3 regions of the Paraburkholderia sp. GV068 genome follow, and region 2 is predicted to be linked to each of the others. Evidence: riboswitches for the same ligand, from Rfam matches in the RefSeq annotation. Region 2 holds a riboswitch; each other region holds the start of a gene.
What was found. Region 2 has a riboswitch for cobalamin ahead of cobA (uroporphyrinogen-III C-methyltransferase). Riboswitches for the same ligand answer to the same signal wherever they lie in the genome.
Positions count from the first base shown of each region.

Region 1: another riboswitch for cobalamin. It lies ahead of C8K18_RS08330 (TonB-dependent receptor domain-containing protein); the one in region 2 lies ahead of cobA (uroporphyrinogen-III C-methyltransferase).
Region 3: another riboswitch for cobalamin. It lies ahead of cobG (precorrin-3B synthase); the one in region 2 lies ahead of cobA (uroporphyrinogen-III C-methyltransferase).

Region 1 is NZ_QBUB01000003.1:152,178-157,107, reverse strand. Features, by position in the region: gene C8K18_RS08350 (EVE domain-containing protein) at 1-370, opposite strand, end outside; RNA gene ssrS (6S RNA) at 456-637, opposite strand; gene C8K18_RS08340 (cell division protein ZapA) at 809-1,123, opposite strand; gene C8K18_RS08335 (hypothetical protein) at 1,120-1,476, opposite strand; cobalamin riboswitch at 1,695-2,044, shown strand; gene C8K18_RS08330 (TonB-dependent receptor domain-containing protein) at 2,133-4,019, shown strand; gene C8K18_RS08325 (iron ABC transporter permease) at 4,047-4,930, shown strand, end outside.
Region 2 is NZ_QBUB01000006.1:5,287-10,216, forward strand. Features, by position in the region: gene cobN (cobaltochelatase subunit CobN) at 1-809, opposite strand, end outside; gene cobW (cobalamin biosynthesis protein CobW) at 824-1,933, opposite strand; cobalamin riboswitch at 2,099-2,380, opposite strand; cobalamin riboswitch at 2,450-2,694, shown strand; gene cobA (uroporphyrinogen-III C-methyltransferase) at 2,898-3,620, shown strand; gene C8K18_RS14120 (cobalamin biosynthesis protein) at 3,617-4,048, shown strand; gene cobO (cob(I)yrinic acid a,c-diamide adenosyltransferase) at 4,045-4,647, shown strand; gene C8K18_RS14130 (cobyrinate a,c-diamide synthase) at 4,650-4,930, shown strand, end outside.
Region 3 is NZ_QBUB01000011.1:187,314-192,243, forward strand. Features, by position in the region: gene C8K18_RS22315 (cobalt-precorrin-5B (C(1))-methyltransferase) at 1-679, opposite strand, end outside; gene cbiE (precorrin-6y C5,15-methyltransferase (decarboxylating) subunit CbiE) at 685-1,935, opposite strand; cobalamin riboswitch at 2,020-2,211, shown strand; gene cobG (precorrin-3B synthase) at 2,294-3,805, shown strand; gene C8K18_RS22330 (precorrin-8X methylmutase) at 3,798-4,424, shown strand; gene C8K18_RS22335 (precorrin-2 C(20)-methyltransferase) at 4,421-4,930, shown strand, end outside.

The DNA.
Region 1 (4,930 bases), on a different contig from region 2:
CCTTCAGTTCTTCATGCTCGCGCAAGGCCGCGAGCGGAATCAACGGAATCTTCTTCTTGAACACGACGTCGACGAGCAGCCAGCGCGGCGTTTCCTGCGACGACTTCGGGTCGTAATACGGGCTCTTGCTATCGAACTGCGTGGGGTCCGGATAGGCCGTGGACGCAACTTCAGCAAGCCCCGCGATGCCCGGCTCGGGGCAGCTCGAGTGATAGAACAGCACGCCGTCGCCGATCTGCATGCCATCGCGCATGAAGTTGCGAGCCTGATAGTTGCGCACGCCCGTCCACGGCAGCGTGCGGTGCGCGGCGTTGGCGAGATGGTCGATGCTTGCTTCGTCCGGTTCGGACTTCATTAGCCAGTAGCGCATGAATCGAATTGAACGTTAGGGGTTTGAAGAAGCACGGCGCCCAAACAAAAACGGCACCGGACGCAAGTCCGATGCCGTTCCAAATAAGGTCCCCGCCTTAGCCGCTAGGCCGGCATCCTGAACCGGGGGTTCAGAATTGGTCGCAGTTAGCAGCACTTCGGGTACATCAGACAGAGTGACGCGCACGCCCGTGCTACAAATTTCCGCAACCGTGCACATGGCATTGGTTCAAGGAATATATGACCTTGGCGAACCAGGCAGGGAAGCTAAACCGATGAAGCAAAACCGATGACACTGAAACGATTGACTCAAACGTTGGGGACCTGTTCGCCTCGCGCAGTTCGTGCATGCTTCACGAACCTTGCCTGCTTACTTTCCGTTTGAATCCGCAGCCGGTATCAGCACCGGCCGCACTGCTCTCAACATGCTACTTGCAACTTACTGCACGCTGTACTGCTCGATGACAGTACCCAGTTGCTCGTTCATTTGATGCATTGTACGCCGGATTTCTTCAGCGGGAAATGCTTCTCCGTGACGCACGCTTGTTTGCAGCTTAAGCAGTTCGGATGCCAGCGACAGCGCAGCCATGACTGCAATGCGATCCGTGCCGCGCACGTTGCTGTTATTGCGGATCTTCGACATTTCGGCGTCGACTCGCGCGACTGCTTCAAGCAGCGCGCCTTCCGTTTCCGGCGAGCAGGCGAGGCGATAGGGCACGCCGAGAATCGATACTTCGATCTGCTTGGTCGTCATGCATTTTCTCCGTGGCGAGTGGCGTCGCTCTCTGTTTCGACCTCGTGCGGAGCGGGCTCGAGCAGATCGAGCTGGTTGTCCGGCTCGTTGTGCGCACGCGCACGCGGCAATTTTTCGAGGATCGCGTTCAGACGCACCTGCGCGTCGTCGATCTTGGCCGACAGCGCGTCGCGCTCCGCTTGCAGTGCGTCGCGTTCCTCGCGCAGCAGCGCAAGTTCCGTGCGCGTAGCTTCGGCTTCGGCGCGCGACTGCGCGAGTTGCTCTTCGAGCGCGAGGCGCGCTTCATTGTGGCGCTGGCTGATCGCGATCAGCTTGCCGATATTCTGTGAAAGTGTTTCGAGTTCGGTGAGCATGTGCTGCGTCCTCTAAAGACATCGCATTTTAGCGCGGAATGTCGCACGTTCCGACATTTGTCTCGTTTCGAGACGTAACAACCCCGCTTTTTGCAGCCTTTTTTCGACTGAAGAAGAGAAACTACGCGCGTGCCGGAGATCGCGTCGGACAATAGCTCGACCCTGTCCGAATGAATCGCTCTCGCGGCCCGCGTTCTTGACTGACTCAGAGGGCGCTCATACACTGGCCGCACTCTGGTGCCCGCGCGCATTTCATTGTGCGCGCAGTTAAACGGGAAGCAGGCCGCGCCGTTCTACCCGAACGCGCCAACCTGCGCTGCCCCCGCAACGGTAAGCGACCGCATTTCGCGTGCATTGCAGTTCGTCGCATTCGCTGCAGTTCATCGCTGCTCATCGCAGTTCAGTGCTGCGGTACGAATCGTATTTCGAACAGCAGTTCGCGCTTTTGCAGTTCGATCCCCATCGCGTGTTCCGGTTCAACTCGCGAGTGTGCCACTGCGCGTCACGCGTGGGAAGGCGGGATCGAAAGTCGTTAGCCCGGATACCGGCCAGAGGGAGGGGCGCGCGGCGCGAATTGTCAAAAGCGCACGCGCCTCGTTACGCGACGGCCTGCGGGGAAGCGGGCCGCGCACGCCATCCACGGGAAATCTCACTTCATGCTGTCCCCCATCGCCCGCGCGGTGCTGCTCGCTTTTGCCGGGCTGCCCCATCTCGCGCATGCGCAGGCCGCCGCGCCTGCAAACGCCGACGCTTCGTCCACCGCTTCGTCCACTGCATCGTCCACTGTTTTATCGCCCGTCGTGGTGACCGCCGAGCGCGGACCGCAAGCGCTTGCCGATACGATCCCGCAGACGTCGCTATTCGATCAGCAGGACCTGGCCGACACCACCGCAACGGATCTGCCCGGCCTGCTGCAACTCGCGCCCGGCGCGCAAATCTCGCGTACAGGCGGGCCCGGTTCGACGGCGAGCCTTTATTTGCGCGGCGCGTCGTCGACGCAATCGCTGATTCTCATCGACGGCGTGCGCGTCGATTCCGTGAGTCTCGGCACCGCGCAAATCGCGCAGATTCCGCTCGATCAGATCGATCACGTCGAGGTCGTGAACGGCAACGTGTCCGCGTTATACGGCTCGGGCGCGATCGGCGGCGTGGTACAGGTGTTCACGAAAGACGGCGGCGCGCATCCGCCGCGTTTCAATTTCTCTGTGGGCTACGGCAGCTATCACACGCAGACGCAGCAGGTGGGCGCGAACGGCGCATTGGATAAAGACGGCCGCACGACCTTCAGCATTTCGCTCGCGCGCTCGAAAGACGACGGCTTTTCAGCGCTGAATCCAAGCGAGGCGCCCAACGCGAATCCGAACGCGAACGGCTATCTGAACGAGAGCATTTCGGCGTCGCTGCGCCACAAGTTCAACGACCAATGGGACGCGGGCGTCCGCTATCTGCAGTCGAACGGCAACAACAGCTACGACAACGCGTACGGCGCGCCGACCGATCTGAACAACCTCTACACGAAAGTGCGGCAGGTGTCCGCGTTCGCCAACGGCAAGCTGACCGACTGGTGGACCACGCACTTCATCGTGTCCGAAGGCGACGACCGCAGCGTATCGAAGACCAACGGCCTCTACAACGGACGCTTCGATACCGACAACCGGCAATACACGTGGCAGAACGATTTCGCGCTGGCCGCGCAGCAAAAACTGCGCGTGGGCTACGAGCATCTCGATCAGAGCCTCGACTCCGATACGTTCGCCGCGCCCACGCGGCATGTCGATTCCGTCTTCGCGGGCTACACGGCGCGCTTCGGACGCAACCAAATCCAGGCCAACGTGCGGCGCGACCAGTACTCCGATTTCGGCGGAGCGAACAGTTACTATCTCGGCTATGGGTTCGACATCACGCCGCATTGGAAGCTGAGCGCAAGCTATTCGGATTCGTTTCGCGCGCCGAGCTTCGACGATCTGTACTATCCGCTAAGCGGCAATCCGTCGATTCAGCCCGAGCGCAGCCATTCGCTCGAAGCGGCGCTGCAGTACGCGTCGAATGCGTTGGGCGTGATGCGTTTGAGTGCTTTCCAGACGCGTTATTCGAATCTGATCGACTATCAGCAGGTCACGCCGGGCATCTATCTGGCGGAGAACGTGGGGCATGCAAAAGTGCAGGGGCTCGAGGGATCGTGGAGCGGACATGTGGGCAAGACCGATGTGCGCGCATCGGTCACGCTGCAAAATCCCGTCGATCTCGACAACGACGTGGACCTCGTGCGGCGCGCGCGGCGCTTCGCGTCCTTGACGGTGAACCGCAGCATCGCGGGGTGGCGCGTGGGCGGCGAGTGGATCGTGAGCGGCCCGCGCGAGGACAGCAGCGGCAAGCTCGGCGGCTACGGCATCGTGAATCTGTCCGCGCGCTACAACATCACGAAAGCCTGGTACGTGGCCGCGCAAATCCAGAATCTGTTGAACAAGGACTATGAAACGGCCTACTCGTATAACTCGCCGGGGCGCGGTGCGTATGTCACGCTCGGCTGGCAGCAGCAGTGATGCGCGCGCCATGTTGAGAGCGCGCCGATGAGCCGTCATCCAGGTTCCCTGCCCGCCGCATTGCACGCGATGACCGCGAAGCGCGCCGCCGCGATCTGGCTCGTGCTCGCGCTCGCCGCGCTGGTCGTGCTGATGGCGTCGCTCGCGTTGGGCAGCGTCTCGCTCGCGCCCGCGCGCTTGATCGAGGCGCTGTCGCCGCTGCATGCGTCGGCGTCCGCGTCCGGCTCTGCCAGCGCCTCCGACGATCTCGCCGGCGAAATCGTGCGCACGCTGCGCTTGCCGCGCGCATTGGCCGGTTTCGCGTGCGGCGCATTGCTCGCAATGGCCGGTGCGCTCTTGCAAGTGCTGTTGCGCAATCCGCTCGCGGAGCCCTACGTGTTGGGCGTATCGGGCGGGGCCGCGAGCTTCGCGCTGATCGCGATGATCGCCGGCAGCGCGTGGTGGCTCGTCGATGCGTCCGCGTTCGCAGGCGCATTCGTGTCGATTCTGCTCGTGCTCGGTCTCGCGCGCCGCGAGTTGTGGCGCGGCGAGCCGCAGGACACGTCGCCGCGTTTGCTGTTGACCGGCGCGGTCATCGCGGCGGGTTGGGGCGCGTTGATCACGTTGCTGCTGAACCTCGCGCCCGACAATCGTCTGCGCGGCATGCTGTTCTGGCTCACCGGCGACCTCAACGGCAATGCGATGCCGTGGACGGCGCTTGCGGCGCTCGTGGTCGTTGTAGTTGTCATCGTGCCGGTTGCGCCGCGTCTGAACGTGCTTTTGCGAGGCGACGCCGTCGCAGAAGCGCTCGGCGTGGCGGTGATGCCGCTGCGCTTGCGCGTCTATCTCGCGGCCTCGCTCGCGGCGGCCGCAGCGGTGACGACGGCGGGCACCATCGGCTTCGTCGGGCTCGTCGTGCCGCATGTGCTGCG
Region 2 (4,930 bases):
AACGCAGTGGTGTTGAGCACTAGCGCGGCATCATGTTGCGCGCACAACGACTGCACGACTTCCCGGCTCATCGCATCTTTCAGCGACGTGATCGCAATCGGCAGCGGGTTCATGCCTTCTGATTCGAGCGCGTCGATCAGCGCGTCGAACACCGCGGTATTGGCCGCCTGAAGATGCGCCTTGTAGAACAGAATCGCGGCAACGGGCGCGGCATGCTGCCAGCGCGCCTGCCAGTCGGCGATAGTCGGCGTATCGCATGCGGGATGGTAGAGCGACGCGGCAGGCAACGCGCGCGGCGGCGCCGGTTCGCGTCCCCATCGTAAAGCGCGATGCGCGATGCAGCGCAGGAACGCCTCGGCGTTCTGCGGCCCGCCTTCGCGCAGATAGCGCCACAGTTGATGGCAGAGATCGGCATCGGCGGTACTGCGTGCGAGCAGGTTCGGATCTTCCTGCAGATCGCCGGAGAACATCGCGAGCGTCTGCTGTTTGCGCTCCGCAAGCGCGACCACCTGCTCGATGCCGTATGGCCAGTACGCCTCGCCGCCAAGATGATCGACCACGACGACGCGCGCATGTTGCAACACGTCTTCGACGTAAAAGTCCACGGAGGCAGGCTGCCGCAGATACGTGACATTCGCGAGGCGCACGCTCGGGAAGCCGTCGCCGAGACGCGGAAACACGCTCGCGAGCAACGACAGCGTCGTATCCGCGGAACTCAGAATGACGATGTCCGCGGGCCGCTGATCAATGCGGATCACGCCTTGCGTATCGTCGACGAAACCGCCCGGCGTGGTGCGCAGCAGATGCATGTGTCTATACCTGCTTACGTCTGTTGCGCGGCGACAGCGGCTGCGACGCCGAGCGCCGCGTCGAACGCGCGTTGTAGCGCAGCCTGGTCGAGGTCTTCACCGATCAGCACGAAGCGGCTTTCGGCGCCTTCGCCTAGTTCTTCCAGTTCACCTTGCTGCCAGCGTCGATCGAAATAACTATCGAAGCGCCGGCCCACGCCTTGAACGACGAGCCGCATCGGCGCGCCCGGCAACGCCGCGAAACCCTTCACGCGATAAATCGTGTTGTTTTCCACGAGTCCTTGCAGCGCGGCGATCACCGCTTCACGCGACTGTGCCTTTGCATTCACGACCACCGAATCGAACTCATCGTGATGATGATTGGCGTCGTCGGCCGAACCGTGGTGATCGTGGCGCAAGTGAATGGTTTCCTCCGACGCCGCTTCAAGTCCGAACAACGCGTGCAGATCGAGTTCGCCTTTATGCGCGCGCACGATCTTCACCTGCGGCGGAATTTCGGCGCGAATCACGGCTTCGACCGCGTTCTGGCCTGCTTCGTCGAGCAGATCGGTCTTGTTCAGAATCACCAGATCCGCAGCCGACAACTGATCCTCGAACAATTCGTGCAGCGGCGACTCGTGGTCGAGATTCGGATCGGCCTTGCGTTGCGCGTCGACAGCAAGCGGGTTTTCGGCGAACTGACCGCTTGCCGCAGCGGGTCCATCGACCACCGTAATCACCGCATCCACAGTGAAACTGTTCTTGATCTGCGGCCAGTTGAACGCCTGCACAAGCGGCTTCGGCAACGCGAGCCCCGAGGTTTCGATCAGCACATGGTCGATCTGCTCGCGGCGCTCGACGAGCTTTTCCATCACTGGAAAGAACTCTTCCTGGACCGTGCAGCACAGGCAACCGTTCGCCAGTTCATACAATTGGCCTTCGGTCTCGACGCCGTTTTCATCGCAACCAATGCCGCAACCTTTGAGGATTTCGCCGTCTATGCCGAGCTCGCCGAACTCGTTGACGATCACCGCAATGCGCTTGCCGCCCGCATTCCGAAGAATGTGCCGCAGCAACGTCGTCTTGCCGCTGCCGAGAAAGCCCGTGACGATGGTGACGGGAATCTTGCGCATCTGAACTTGCATGGTGAGTCCATCCGTGAGAGTTGCATCTGCTGGCCGGCCGAATCACGCGCTTTGCGCATGACGTCGCATCGCAAAACGCGGGAACGCACGACGGCCTTGCCGCTACACCAGGGAAACGCAGAATACGGGTATGAGGTCATGAGCGCAGCGCCGCTTCCCCGCGGCGTTCGCCCTTCGTGTTCCGGCCGGTATCCGGGCTGGCGAAAGCGCCGCTTCCCCTTCCCGGACGAGTGATTTCTCGCCCAGTGGTGATATGCCGACGCGGCCTTGCGCGTGGACATCGAAGCCGGCTCCGCGGCGCCATGCAAACCGCCATGACGTCGCTTTTCGCTTACCGTTGCGGGGGCAGCACAGGTTGACCCGATCCATGCGAGGCGGGCGCCCTGTTTCCCGTTTAACTGCATGCGCACGAGCGCGCACACGAGCACCAGAAGTGCGTGCGAGTGTAGGCCGCGCGCCTTGCGCCGTCAAGAAAACGCAAGCCCGGCGCGCTTATCGGACGGGCTTGCCGTGTGCTATCGTATGCGCGCGTCTGGTGCCCGCACATGCGCTCGCGTGTGCAGTTAAACGGGAAACAGGCAGCGCGCTTGCGCTCAACCTGTGCTGTCCCCGCAACGGTAAGCGACCGGCGGCGCGATTATTTTTTGCGCCGCACATGCGTTTTCAGTGCCACTGTCCAGCACATTCGAACGAATGTGGGCGGGAAGGCAAAGCGCGTGAGGCCGCCAGCCCGGATACCGGCCAGACGCGGAGGCGGCCGTGCGTTCTCAACGTCACGCCGCCGGCCGCCGGAATCCGCGAGGGACGGATGTGAAGGCGCTCAAGCACGACTTAGGGAAGCGGTCTGCAATCCGCGTTTGCTGTCGTGCGCGAATGCACAGTTTCGAATGACTTCAATTTCCATCACATTGCGTGTATGTCGACGCTGCATGATTGCATGTGCGCCGACGCGGCGCATGCCGCGATGAAACGCGCATGGCTGATCGGCGCAGGCCCCGGCGACGTCGAACTGATGACGCTCAAGGCAACCCGCGCGCTCGCGCAAGCCGACGTGATACTCGTCGACGATCTGGTGAACCCCGACGTGCTGCAATTTGCGCGCGCCGATGCGTGCATCGTGTATGTCGGCAAGCGCGGCGGTCATCCGTCGACGCCGCAACACGGCATCGCCGAACAAATGCTCGCGCATCTGAACGAAGGGCGCAGCGTCGCGCGTTTGAAGGGCGGCGATCCCTTCGTGTTCGGCAGAGGCGGCGAAGAGCAACAGGCGCTGCATGCGGCGGGCGTCGACGTCGAAATCGTCAGCGGCATCACGGCCGGCATTGCGGCGCCGGCGGCCATCGGCATTCCGGTCACGCACCGCGATCATGCGCAAGGCGTCGTGTTCGTGACCGGCCACGGCGCAGGCACGAGCGAGCCGGATTGGGCCGCGCTCGCCGCCACGCGCATGACGCTCGTCATCTATATGGGCATGCGGCGGCTAAACGACATCGTCGGCGCGTTGCTGGCAGCGGGCATGTCGGCAGAGACGCCGTGTGCCGCGATCGAATCCGCAACGCGCCCCGAGCAGCGGCATGCGCTCGCGACACTCGGTGATTTCGCCGATGCCGTCGCGCGCGCGGGACTCGGCTCGCCCGCGATCGTGGTGATCGGCGGCGTGGCGTCGCTGGCGAAGGATGTCCGATGAAAACGCTTAGCGTGGGCATCGGTTGCCGCTTGCAGACGTCGGCGGAAGAAATCGAAAACGCTGTGCGCGCAGCGCTCGGCTCGCATTCATTCGAAGACATCGCGGCCGTCGCCTCGATCGAAACCAAAGCGCAAGAACCCGGCTTGCTCGCGTTCTGCTCGCGCCACGGGTTACCGCTGAAGCTGTTCACTCGCGAGCAGATTGCCGCGCTGCATGTCGCCGAGCCGTCGGCGGCGGCGCGCGAGCATCTCGGCGTCGACGGCGTCTGCGAACCGTGTGCGTTGCTCGGCGCGTCGATCCACGCTGCCACTCACACGCAGTATCTCGTCGCTCGCAAAACCGTTCACGCGGGCGTCACCGTGGCGATTGCATCGACCGAACACGCGCTGCCGCGCAGCGCCACCTTCACTGACCAGGACCTTCCATGAAGACCGATCCCGAATCGCATCAACGCATGACCGAACGCCGGCGCGAAGGCCACGAAAAGAAACAGGCCAACGCGACCGTCGAAAAGGGTCTGCTGATCGTCAACACCGGCACCGGCAAAGGCAAGACGACCGCTGCGTTCGGCATGGCCGTGCGCGTGCTCGGCCACGGCATGCGTCTTGGCGTCGTGCAGTTCATCAAGGGCGCGCTGCATACGTCGGAGCGCGACTTTCTCGGCGCCATCGCCAACTGCGATTTCGTCACGATGGGCGACGGCTACACCTGGAACACGCAGAACCGCGACGCCGACATCGCGACCGCGCGCAAGGGCTGGGACGAAGCGCGCCGGATGATCGAAAGCGGCGACTATCAGATGGTGATCCTCGACGAGCTGAACACCGTGCTCAAGTACGAGTACCTGCCGCTCGACGAAGTGCTGTCCGTGATCGCCGCGCGTCCAGAGATGCTGCATGTGGTCGTGACAGGCCGTCATGCGCCCGACGCGCTGATCGAAGCCGCCGACCTCGTCACCGAAATGCGCATCGTCAAGCATCCGTATCGCGAGCAAGGCGTGAAAGCGCAGCGCGGCGTGGAGTTCTGAACGTGTCCGCCTGCCCCGCGCTCTTCATCAGCGCGCCCGCGTCGGGCCAGGGCAAGACCACGATCACCGCGGGTCTTGCGCGCTACCATCGGCGGCTCGGGCGGCACGTGCGTGTCTTCAAGACCGGGCCCGACTTTCTCGATCCCATGATTCTCGCGCACTCGAGCGGCGCGCCGGTGTTGTCGCTCGATCTGTGGATGGTCGGTCAGGACGCGTGCCGCAGTCTGCTTGCCGAGGCGGCGGCCGAAGCCGATCTGATCCTGATCGAAGGCGTGATGGGTCT
Region 3 (4,930 bases), on a different contig from region 2:
AATGCGCGCGCATCGCGTCTTCGCTGGCGTTGCCGGTGCAGGCGGCGACATGCGTATAGCCGTTCGCGCGCGCGACGTCGATGCCTTGATGAATCGACGCGATATACGCCGAGCACGAGAACGGGCGCACGATGCCGGTCGTGCCCAGAATCGACAGGCCCCCGAGAATGCCGAGCCGCGGGTTCATCGTCTTGAGCGCGAGCGCTTCGCCGCCCTCGACGCCGATCGTCACTTCGAAGCCGCCGCGATAGCCGTGCTCGGCGGCGAGTTCGGCGAGGTGCGCGGTCATCATCTGACGCGGCACGGGGTTGATCGCCGGCTCGCCGACCGCGAGCGTCAGTCCGGCGCGGGTGACGGTGCCCACGCCCGGTCCGGCGCGAAACACCACGCCCGCTTCCGCGACGAGGCGCACGCGCGCGAACACCACGGCGCCGTGCGTGACGTCGGGATCGTCGCCGGCGTCCTTGATCGTGCCGGCCTCGGCGCCGTCGTCGGTCAGGCGGCAGAACACGAGCGGCATCGGCACATGCTGGCCCTTCGGCAACACGATTTCGGCGATGTCGCTGACCACGCCCGCGAGCAGCAGACGCGCCGCCGCCAGCGACGTCGCGGTGGCGCAACTGCCGGTCGTGTAGCCACTGCGCAGCGGCGCGGGTTGTTCGGGGGTTTCGTCGCGCATCGCGGTCAGGCGGAGCGTTCGGGCTGTGGGCGGCTTGCAGCGCGCTCGGCGCTTGAAGACTTCACCACATCGAGCAAGGTGATCGGCAACGCCTGCCGCCACGTATCGAATCCGCCGAGCGGTTGCGCATCGGCAAGCGCGATGCGCGTCAGCGTGCCGCCATGCTGTTCGCGCCATGCGGCAAGCGCCGCCTCGCCTTGCAACGTCACCGCGTTGGCGACCAGCCGGCCGCCGTCGCGCAGACTCGCCCAGCACGCGTCGAGTACACCCGGCACCGTCACGCCGCCGCCGATGAACACCGCATCCGGCGTCGGCAGCCCGTTGAGTGCTTCAGGCGCGCGGCCCGCGACGAGTTGCAGCCCCGGCACGCCCAACGCATCGCGATTGTGTTCGATAAAGCGCTGCCGCTCCGCGTGCGCTTCAATGGCAATCGCGCGGCAAGCCGGATGCGCGCGCATCCATTCGATGGCGATCGAGCCGCTGCCCGCGCCCACGTCCCACAGCAATTCGCCGGGCGTCGGCGCGAGGCGCGCGAGCGTGATCGCGCGCACATCGCGTTTGGTCAACTGGCCGTCGTGGCGGAATGCGTCGTCGGGCAAGCCGCAAGTGAGCGGCAGACGCGGCGCGCCATCCGTCGCGCGGCATTCGAGCGCGATCAGGTTCAGCGCGGCAACGTCGCGCGCGGACCACTGATCCGCGCGGCCGTCGATGCGCCGCTCCGCGTCGCCGCCGAGATGTTCGAGCACGGTCATGCGCGTCGCGCCGAAGCCGCGCGCGTTCAGCAGCGCGGCGAGCGCCGCAGGCGTGCCGCCGTCCGCGCTCAGCACGAACACGCGCGCGCCGTCATGCAGATGGGCGTTCAGCATCGGCAGCGGCCGGCCGACCAGCGACACGACGGCCGCATCCTGCAACGGCCAGCCAAGCCGCGCGGCGGCCAGCGACAACGACGAAGGTGCGGGCAGCACGCGCAACTCGTCGGCGGGCAACTGCCTGGCCAGCGTCGCGCCGACGCCGAACAGCATCGGATCGCCGCTCGCCAGCACGCAGACGGAGCGGCCGCGCTCGGCGAGCAACGGCGCGAGATCGAACGGACGCGGCCACGCGGCGCGGCGCGCGGCGAGCCGCGCCGGCAGCATCGACAGATGACGCTCGCCGCCGTAAATCGCCGACGCCTCCAGCAACGCACGCCGCGCGGGCCGTCCCAAACCGGCGAAGCCGTCGTCGCCGATGCCCACTACCGTCAGCCACGCCGGCATGCATCCTTCCTCATGATGTCTCTCAAAACAATGCGCTGCGCCACGCCGGTCAAAGCGTCCAGCCTCGTTGTGCTATCCGAAAAAAGGCATAATACAGCCGCCGGTGCCCTTCGGGGCCTAAGAGGGAACACAGCGGGGAAACCATCGCCGCTGCGGCTGCCCCCGCAACTGTATGCAGCGAGTCCGCCTGCGCTAAGCGCCACTGGTTCGACCGGGAAGGCCGCGGCGGACGACGACCTGCGAGCCAGGAGACCTGCCGGCGAGACTGTTCGTGCCAGCCAACATCGGGCGGGGTGTACCGATGCCGCAGCCAAGCCGCTTTATCGCTTGCTCGGGCCGTCGCGCGACGCTAACCGCGGTGTCCGTCTTGAATCGAGCTTCTCCCTCCGCCACTGTATTGCCTGACGCGGCTTTCGCGCTGCGGCCCTCGGCGTGTCCGGGGCTCGCGCGGATCGTCGCCGCGCGCGACGGCGGCATCTGCCGGATCAAGCTGCCGGGCGGCGAACTGAGCGCGGCTCAGGCGCACGCAATCGCGGATGCGAGCACGCGGCACGCGGCGGGCGTGATCGAGTTGACGAACCGCGCGAATCTGCAACTGCGCGGCGTTCGTGGCGGCGAGGAAGCGGCGTTGATTGCGGCGCTGGTCGATGCGGGGCTTGGGCCTTTGGCGGAGGCTCGTGCTGATGCTCGCGCCGAGGCCGATGCGAACTCTTCCGCCGCCCTCACCGCTTCAGCCGCCGACGACATCCGCAACGTGATGATCAGCCCTGCCGCAGGGCGCGACCCCTCCGCGCTCTTCGACACGAGGCCGCTTTGCGCGACGCTGCTCGCGCTGTTGCAAAGCGACGCGCGTTTCGCGGCGCTGTCGCCGAAATTCGCACTGCTCGTCGACGGCGGCGAGCGTCTTGCGCGGCTCGATCATCCGCATGACGTGTGGCTCGCGGCATCGCAGGGTGGTTCCGGCGAGATCCGCTTCGTGTTCGGCCTCGCCGGTTGTCCACCGGTTGCTGCGACGAATTCGGCGACGATTGATGCAGGCGCACTCGCCGCCGTGCTGCCGTCGCAAGTTCCGGCGCTGGTGCGGGCGCTGCTGCATACGTTTCTCGATCTCGCCGCCGACTCCGACACGACCCGCATGCGTCACCTGCTCGCCGAACATTCCGCCGACGCAATCCTGCGACACGCGCAAACCTACGTCGATTTCCCGTTGACGCGCGACGCAGCGCTCGCCGAGTGGCAACGCAGCACGCCCGCCGATGCCACGCTGCGCGTCGGCGCTCACGCGCAGCGTATCGCGGGAACGTGGTACGTCGGCGGTCAACCGCTGCTCGGCCGCATCGACGCAACCGCGCTGCATGGCCTCGCTTCGCTGGCGCGGCAACACGCGAACGGCACGCTGCGCATCACGCCGTGGCAAAGCGTTCTGCTGCCCGACATCGCCACACATGCCGTGCCCGCCGTGCTTGCCGCGCTAAAAACGCTGGGCTTTGCATGCGATCGCAACGACCCCGCTTCACGCCTCATCGCGTGCGCCGGTTCCACCGGCTGCGCAAAAAGTCTCGCGGATACCAAAGCCGACGCGCTCGCACTCGCCGCGCGCCTGCCCGCCGGCGTCGACGTGCACCTGAGCGGCTGCCCGCGCTCCTGCGCCGCCGCGCATTGTGCGCCGTTCACGCTGCTTGCCGCGGCGCCCGGCCTCTACGATGTTTACCGGCGCGACGCACAGCCGGGTTTCGGCGAATGCGTCGCGCGCCGACTGACGATCGCACAAGCCGCCGACACCCTCGCGCAACTCGCCCAAGCCGAACAGACGCACGCCCAGGACGCACGACCAGAATGCCCGACTCAAATGAGTGATACCGATGCTTGATTACATTCGCGACGGTCAGGAGATCTATCGCCAATCCTTCGCGACGATCCGCGCCGAAGCCGATCTGTCGCGCATCCCCGCCGACCTCGAAAAGCTCGCGGTGCGCGTGATCCACGCGTGCGGGATGGTCGACGTGATCGGCGATCTCGCGTTCTCCCCGAATGCCGGCACGGAGGGGCGTCTCGCGCTCGCGCAAGGCGCGCCGATTCTCTGCGACGCCGGCATGGTCGCGCAAGGCATCACGCGCGCGCGCCTGCCCGCGAACAACGACGTGATCTGCACGCTCACGCACGAAGCGGTGCCGGACCTCGCGCGCGAACTCGGCAACACGCGCTCGGCCGCCGCGCTCGAATTGTGGCGTCCGCGTCTTGCGGGCAGCGTCGTCGTGATCGGCAATGCGCCGACCGCGCTGTTTCATCTGCTCGACATGCTCGATGCCGGCGCGCCGAAACCCGCGCTGATTCTCGGCTTTCCGGTCGGCTTCGTCGGCGCGGCCGAATCGAAAGCCATGCTCGCGGGCGACAGCCGCGGCGTGCCGTATGTCGTCGTGCATGGCCGCCGCGGCGGCAGCGCGATGGCCGCCGCCGCGGTCAACGCGCTGGCGACGGAGGTCGAATGACCGCCGCGCCGCAACGTGCAGGGCGTCTCTTCGGACTCGGCGTGGGTCCGGGCGATCCCGAACTCATCACGCTCAAAGCACTGCGTCTCCTGAAGGCCGCGCCGGTGGTCGCGTACTTCGTCGCGAAGGGCAAGAAGGGCAACGCGTTCAGCATCATCAAGGCGCATTTGCACGACGCGCAGCAGCATCTGCCGCTCGTCTATCCGGTGACAACGGAGGCGCTCGAGCCGCCGCTTTCGTACGAAGCGATCATCGCGGACTTCTACGACACGGCCGCGCAGATCGTCGGCGGACATCTGGACGCGGGGCGCGACGTCGCCGTGATCTGCGAAGGCGATCCGTTCTTCTACGGCTCGTATATGTATCTGCACGACCGGCTCGCCGCGCGCTACGAGAGCGAGGTCGTGCCGGGCGTGTGCTCGATGCTCGGCGGCGCGGCCGTGCTCGGCGCGCCGCTCGTCTATCGCAACCAGAGCCTGTCGGTGCTGTCGGGCGTGCTGCCCGAA